Regions from separate parts of the Pseudarthrobacter sp. NPDC058362 genome, predicted to be linked through region 3. Evidence: riboswitches for the same ligand, from Rfam matches in the RefSeq annotation. Region 3 holds a riboswitch; each other region holds the start of a gene.
The links. A riboswitch is a leader RNA that binds a small molecule or an ion and turns the genes downstream of it on or off. The one in region 3 is predicted to bind S-adenosylmethionine.

Region 1: another riboswitch for S-adenosylmethionine. It lies ahead of ACFWIX_RS00255 (DUF1737 domain-containing protein); the one in region 3 lies ahead of ACFWIX_RS07150 (homoserine O-acetyltransferase).
Region 2: another riboswitch for S-adenosylmethionine. It lies ahead of ACFWIX_RS15250 (aminotransferase class V-fold PLP-dependent enzyme); the one in region 3 lies ahead of ACFWIX_RS07150 (homoserine O-acetyltransferase).

The regions. Positions count from the first base shown of each region.
Region 1 covers NZ_JBHXIW010000001.1:57,882-60,136, reverse strand. The annotation lists gene ACFWIX_RS00260 (extracellular solute-binding protein) at 1-467, opposite strand, end outside; SAM riboswitch class IV at 704-819, shown strand; gene ACFWIX_RS00255 (DUF1737 domain-containing protein) at 833-1,105, shown strand; gene ACFWIX_RS00250 (rhodanese-like domain-containing protein) at 1,102-1,515, shown strand; gene ACFWIX_RS00245 (O-succinylhomoserine sulfhydrylase) at 1,512-2,255, shown strand, end outside.
Region 2 covers NZ_JBHXIW010000009.1:114,857-117,111, reverse strand. The annotation lists gene ACFWIX_RS15250 (aminotransferase class V-fold PLP-dependent enzyme) at 1-1,212, opposite strand, end outside; SAM riboswitch class IV at 1,248-1,361, opposite strand; gene hisN (histidinol-phosphatase) at 1,530-2,255, opposite strand, start outside.
Region 3 covers NZ_JBHXIW010000002.1:572,088-574,342, forward strand. The annotation lists gene ACFWIX_RS07140 (CPBP family intramembrane glutamic endopeptidase) at 1-313, shown strand, start outside; gene ACFWIX_RS07145 (VOC family protein) at 402-1,040, opposite strand; SAM riboswitch class IV at 1,214-1,329, shown strand; gene ACFWIX_RS07150 (homoserine O-acetyltransferase) at 1,342-2,255, shown strand, end outside.

The DNA of each region.
Region 1 (2,255 bases), on a different contig from region 3:
CCGGCGTAGGTGTCCTTGGTATCGAATTCGGCCGGATCCACCTTCTCCGGGTTGTAGGTGATGGTGCGGGCGCGCATCGCGAGGCCGAACCACTTTCCGTCGGGGTCCCGCAGGTCGGCCGGTACGGCCTGTTCAAGGGCGGGCGACTTAACGCTGGCAAGCACGTCCTGCCGCCCGGCGTTCCACAAGTTGCCCGCGTCAACGGTCATGAAGATATCCGCGGGGGTGTCTTTTCCTTCGGCCTTGACCCGCTCCAGCAGCTCCGCGTCATCACCGGTGATGAACTCGACGGAAATGCCGGTCTCCTTGGTGAACTCGCCGAACGCGCCCTCAAGGTCGTAATGGCGGGCCGAATAGATCTGCAGGTCCGCCGGCTCCTTGCCGATGCCCAGCACGCCGCAGCCGCTCAAGGCCAAAGCGGACACCGTCAACGCGGCGCAGGCAGCAAGAAGCTTGGGTCGATGCATGAGGAGGCACTCCTGGAAGAAACGGCCGAAGCCGCACGAAACGAACACAAAAGGAAGGTTAGCGTTACCTTACCAGAGGCCATGCAGGCTGCAGTATATGGGATGCGTCACGTCTGCTCCGCCGCCACGCCGCAGACGCGGGATCCCTGCCTTCCTTGCCGGCGCGCACATTTCAGTTACGGAACATGACGACGAGGGCGGTGCCGGGGTGCGCCCCGGATGTTACGTTTTGGGGGAGTAATGAGAACCGGCGCCAAGCCCTGACTGGTCGGTCGGCAACCCTCCCTTTCGCGGCGGGGTGCCTCAGGTGAATACTCGGCATATCGACCCATTCGAGCTGCAAGCGTGAGAGAAGGAGTTCTGTCGTGTCTGACGCATCCGCCCCTGAAGAAAAACTGTCCTACCGCCTGATTACGGGCCCCGATGACCGCGCCTTCTGTGAGCGTATTTCGACCGCCCTCTCCGAGGGCTACGTCCTGCACGGCAGCCCGGCGGCCACGTTCAACGGCACGGGAGTCATCGTGGCGCAGGCCCTGATCCTGCCGTCCGCCATCGCCTCCGCAGACGCCGCCGTGGCCACCGCCGTCGAAGACCTGGAATCTCCGGACCTCGAGTTCGACGGCGAGGGACACGCGTGAGCTACGCAGGCGACCTCACGCCGCACGAGGCCTGGGCCAAACTGGAGCAGGGCGCCATCCTGGTGGATGTGCGCACCGAAGGCGAATGGGCGCACATCGGCATCCCGGACACGAACGCCACGGACAACGACCCGCTGTTCATCCAGTGGACCTTTCCCGGCGGGATTCCCAACCCTGACTTCATCAATGACCTGCGGAGCCAGGCGCCGGAGGACCCCCACGCCGAGTTGCTCTTCCTGTGCCGCTCCGGCCAGCGTTCCATCTCGGCCGCCATCGCTGCCACGCAGGCCGGCTTCACGTCGTACAACATCCTTGAAGGGTTCGAGGGCGTCCCTGACCGGCACGGTGAGCGGACGGTCAACGGCTGGAAGAACAGCGGCCTGCCCACCAACCTGGGGATCTCCGAGTGACGTTCAACCCGGATGCCGCCACCTGGAGCGCTGACACCCAGGCTGTCCGCGGCGGCCTGGACCGAACCAACTTCCAGGAAACATCCGAGGCCGTCTTCCTGAACTCCGGCTTCGTCTACGAATCCGCCGCCGCCGCCGAGCGCGCATTCACCGGCGAAGACGAGCGGTTCGTGTACTCCCGCTACGGCAACCCGTCCGTGGCCACCTTCCAGGAACGGCTGCGCCTCCTCGAGGGGACCGAGGCGTGCTTTGCGACGGCGTCCGGCATGTCCGCGGTATTCACCGCCCTGGGTGCGCTGCTCGCTGCCGGTGACCGCGTGGTTGCCGCCCGTTCCCTGTTCGGGTCCTGCTTCGTGATTCTCAACGAAATCCTGCCCCGGTGGGGTGTGGAGACGGTGTTCGTGGACGGCCCGGACCTGGACCAGTGGCGCGAGGCCCTGTCGCAGCCCACCACTGCCGTCTTCTTTGAATCGCCGTCCAACCCGATGCAGGAAATCGTGGACATTGCTGCGGTCAGCGACCTGGCGCATGCCGCCGGGGCCGCCGTCGTCGTCGACAATGTCTTTGCCACGCCCCTGCTGCAGCGCTGCGGCGACCTGGGCGCCGACGTCATCGTCTACTCGGGCACCAAGCACATCGATGGGCAGGGACGGGTGCTGGGCGGAGCGATCCTGGGCACCAAGGAGTTCATCGAGGGGCCCGTGAAGCAGCTGATGCGGCACACCGGCCCCGCACTGTCG
Region 2 (2,255 bases), on a different contig from region 3:
GGCCCGCAGCGACCCCGACGGCAGTCCCAGCCGCTTGAGCAGCGGGTGGGCGCAGAACCGGCCGTCGCGCAGGCCCACACCGTGCTCGGCGGACAGGTAGGCCGCCACGAGTCCGGCGTCGTAGCCCTCCACCGAGAAGTTCACCACGCCGATGGTGTCCGTTTCCGGGTTGGTGTCCTTGAAGATCTGGTGCACCGTCACGCCGCTGATCTGCTGGAGGCCCTCCACCAGGAAAGACCGGACGGCTGACTCATGGGCGTGCCAGCGCTCCTGGTCCAGCCCGGCGATGACCTGGGTGGCGCGCGCGAGGGTGGCGGCTCCGAGGACGTTAGGCGAGCCACCCTCATGGCGGGCCGGTCCGGTGGCCCAGCGGACGCCGTCGAGCCGTGCTTCCTTGACGGCGCCGCCGCCGGCAAGGTGCGGGACGCCCGCGTCCAGCCAATCGGGACGGCCTACCAGCACCCCAGCGCCGAAGGGCGCGTAGAGCTTGTGCCCCGAGAAGGCGAGGTAGTCGACGTCGTCTGCTGTGATGTCAATCCGACGGTGCGGTGCGAGCTGGGCGGCATCAACCACGATCCTGGCGCCATACTGGTGGGCGAGTGCCGCAAGGGCGCGCACCGGCAGGATTTCCCCGGTGACATTGGACGCTCCGGTGACTGCCAGCAGGATAACGCCACCTTGCTCCAGCTCGGCGCGGACTGCGTCCAGGGTGGCGGCGATGGTGTCCGCTGCCACGATGCTTCGGTGCGGGACGCCCTGCCACGGCAGCAGGTTGGCGTGGTGCTCGATATCCAGGTACAGGACATCGCCGGCCGGGCGGCCGTCGGCTACGGGCAGGCAGCCGGCCAGCAGGTTGAGCGAATCCGTGGTGTTGCGGGTGAAAATGACGGAATCGTCCGGCCGTCCGCCCACGAAGTCGCGGACGATGTCCCGGGCGTTTTCGTACACGGACGTACTGATCTGGGACGCGTAGCCGGCGCCGCGGTGCACGCTGGCGTAATACGGCAGGATTTCGTTCAGGTAGGCCGACACCACCGAAAGCGCGGGGGCGGAGGCGCCATAGTCCAGGTTGGCATAGCGGACGTGACCGCCGGTGATCAGGGGCGCCTGGATTTCCGCGCCGGTGACGGCAGCCAGCGGACGGGCTGCGGCGGCGGCAATGGAATCGGCAGGCGGGGCCGCAACGGCGGGGGCGACAGTGGCAGTTGTCACAGAGACCTCACTGGGAAAGGACTCCACAAACAGGGAATCCGCGCTTGCCGCATCCGCTCCGGACCGGCCTGGTCGTCACCCGGGGCACCCCACCGCGAATGGAGGGTTGCCGGCCAGCAAACCGGGGTTTAGCGCTGGCACTCGTGACCTGATTAAGAGCGTAGGACATTCCAGCGGGCAAGGCTGAAGCGGAGCGAAATGTTAAGGCCTTTGTTACGCCCAGCTGCCAAAGGCGTGTTTCGGCGAAGATTACGACGACGGACGACTCCGTTCGCGGCGCCCGTCGTCGTAATCTTCGGTCCGGAGAGTCCGGCGGCCTACAGGAGGTCGTCCAGGTAGGGGTTGAGCCGGTGCAGTACTTCGGTGTGCAGGATGGAGTTGGTGGCCAGGGCATTCCCGCCGAAGGGCCCGTCCTGGCCTTCCAGTGAGGTGAAGCGGCCACCGGCTTCCACCACGATGGGCACCAGCGCGGCCATGTCATAAAGGTTCAGTTCCGGCTCGCAGGCAATGTCCACGGAACCCTCCGCCACCATGCAGTACGACCAGAAGTCCCCGAAGGCCCGGGTGCGCCAGACGTCCTCGGTCAGGCCCAGGAACTCGTCGAGGTTGCCCCGCTCCTTCCAGCCGCCCAGGCTCGAGTAGGACAGCGACGCGTCCGCCAGATTGGAGACGTTGGAGACCCGGAGCCGGCTTGCTGCCGCCAGGGACCGGCCGGTGTAGGAACCCATGCCCTTGGCACCCCACCAGCGCTTGCCCAGGGCGGGAGCGCTCACCACACCAACCACCGGTTCACCCTCGTCCACGAGGGCGATGAGGGTGGCCCAGACCGGCACGCCGCGGACAAAGTTCTTCGTCCCGTCGATGGGGTCGATGATCCACCGGCGCGAACCATGGCCGGTGCTGCCGAATTCCTCGCCGAGCACGGCGTCGCGTGGCCGGGAACGGGAGAGCTGGCCGCGGATGGCCTCCTCGGCGGCCTTGTCCGCGTCGGTGACCGGCGTTAGGTCCGGCTTGGTCTCCACATGGAGATCGAGGGCCTTGAA
Region 3 (2,255 bases):
GGTCCTCGTTCTTTCGGCGGTGCGCCACGGGCTGGTGGAGGAGGTGATCGTGGTGGGCTACCTGCTGGACCGGTTCGGCAAGTTCGGCTGGAGCGTCCCCGCCGCCATTGGCGCCAGCGCCCTGCTGCGCGGCACCTACCATCTGTACCAGGGGTTCGGACCCTTCATCGGAAACGTGGTGATGGGTATCGTCTTCGCCTGGCTGTATACCCGGACACGGAGGGTCATGCCTTTGGTGATCGCCCACGCCCTGCTCGATACGGTGGCGTTCGTCGGCTTCAGCCTCTTCGGCCGTGCGGTGGGCCTGGGCTGACCGGCGGGGCCTGGTTAAAAAGAATTCGGCCGCCATCGGTGGGTGACGCCATTGTCACCCGCTGATGGCGGCCGAAGCTGTGGTGCGGTCAGATCGTGACGGCGCCGGTGGCAGTCTCGAACGTCACTGACAGGATGCCCGGGGTGCCGTGCGGCGCCACCCAGTCCACGGCAACGTCTTCCAGCGGGCGCTCTACCGGCTCGCCGAGCCATTCGGTGACGCGCTCGGGAGAGCCGGCGATGGTCAGCGACCGCATCTTGAGGCTGCTGTTGTAGGCATTCGAGGGGTGCAGCGACGGGTCGCCCTCCCACTTGAGCATGTAGGGCACCTGCGGGTCGGCGATCAGGCCAAGGATGCCGATCTGCTTCCAGACCAGCTCGCGGCCATCCGGGAACTTGCGGTTGCCGTTGACCGCCGAGCGGCCCAGGCGCTCCTCGAACGGTGCCAGGTCGTCCACCTCGACGCACCAGCCCATCCAGCCGCCGCCAGCCGCCGAACGGGCACGCACAGCCTGGCCGAACGGTGCCTTGTCCGAAGCCGGGTGGTCCAGGACCTCCACGACCTCCAAGTATTTGTGTCCCGCCAGCGGGATGATCATGTTGCGCGTTCCAAAACGGGGATGTACCCCGCCCTTGACTGCCTCGACGCCCAGGGCGGAGGAAATCCGTTCAGTGGTGGCCGCCAGGCCATCGTGTTCACAGGCGTAAGAGACGTGATCCATGCGCATGGCAACATCTTGGCACTTTGTGATCAGGCTCTCAGCTTAGGTTTGCCTTACTTGGAAATGGGGGCGGAACCCTTGGCGCAAAGCGCCGCGGGTTGGATGCCGGTGTATCGGCGGATGTCATAACGGGTCACACGCGTGGCGCCGCTGGGGGGATCTTTCATACACTCGAGGGAGGTCATGAGTGCCAGCAACAGCCCCGGCTTGCTGGCCGGCAACCCTCCTACCGCGGCGGGGTGCCCCGGGTGAGGACCTGGCCCGCCGGCCCTCCGGCGGCGGGCAAGCGCGTAGAAGAGGTTTGCACATGACAGTCACCGTTCCCCGCACCGCGGGGCCGCGGCACGGCGTGGTCCGGTATGCAGGCATTGGCGGGCTGGAACTGGAAGCCGGCGGCTTCCTGCCGGACGTCATCCTTGCCTATGAAACATGGGGCACGCTCAATGCCGACGGCTCCAATGCCGTCCTCATTGAACATGCACTGACCGGCAGCACCCACGTGACCCGAGGCGACACGGACGAGGACGGCTGGTGGGAAGAGTTGGCGGGCCCGGGCGCGCCCGTCGACACCGACAAATTCTTCGTGGTGGCGATCAACATCCTGGGCGGATGCTACGGGTCCACCGGGCCGTCGTCGCCCGCTCCCGACGGCAAGCCATGGGGCTCCCGCTTCCCGCTGGTGACCCTGCGCGACAGCACCGTGGCGGAAGCGCGGCTGGCCGACCAGCTGGGCATCCGGTCCTGGTTCGCCGTGCTGGGCGGGTCCATGGGCGGTGCGCGGGCTTTGGAATGGGCCGTCACTTACCCTGAGCGGGTGCAGCGTTGCGCGGTCATCGCCGTCGGGGCCGCCAGTACGGCCGAGCAGATCGCCTTTGCCCAGGCCCAGACGCTCGCCATCCGTCAGGACGCGAACTATAACGACGGCGACTACTACGGCGGTGCGTCCCCCGAGGACGGCCTGGCCCTGGCCCGCCGGATCGCCCACATTACCTACCGCTCAGCCCGGGAGTTTGACGGCCGCTTCGGCCGCAGTCCGCAGTCCGGCGAAGCACCGCTGCAGGCCGAAACGCTTTCCGGCCGCGGCCGTTACCAAGTGGAAAGCTACCTGGACCACCAGGGCAGCAAGCTGGTCCGGCGCTTCGACGCCAACAGCTATATCGCCCTCACCGAGGCGCTGATGAGCCACGACGTCACCCGCGGCAGGGGGTCCCTGGCCGAAAG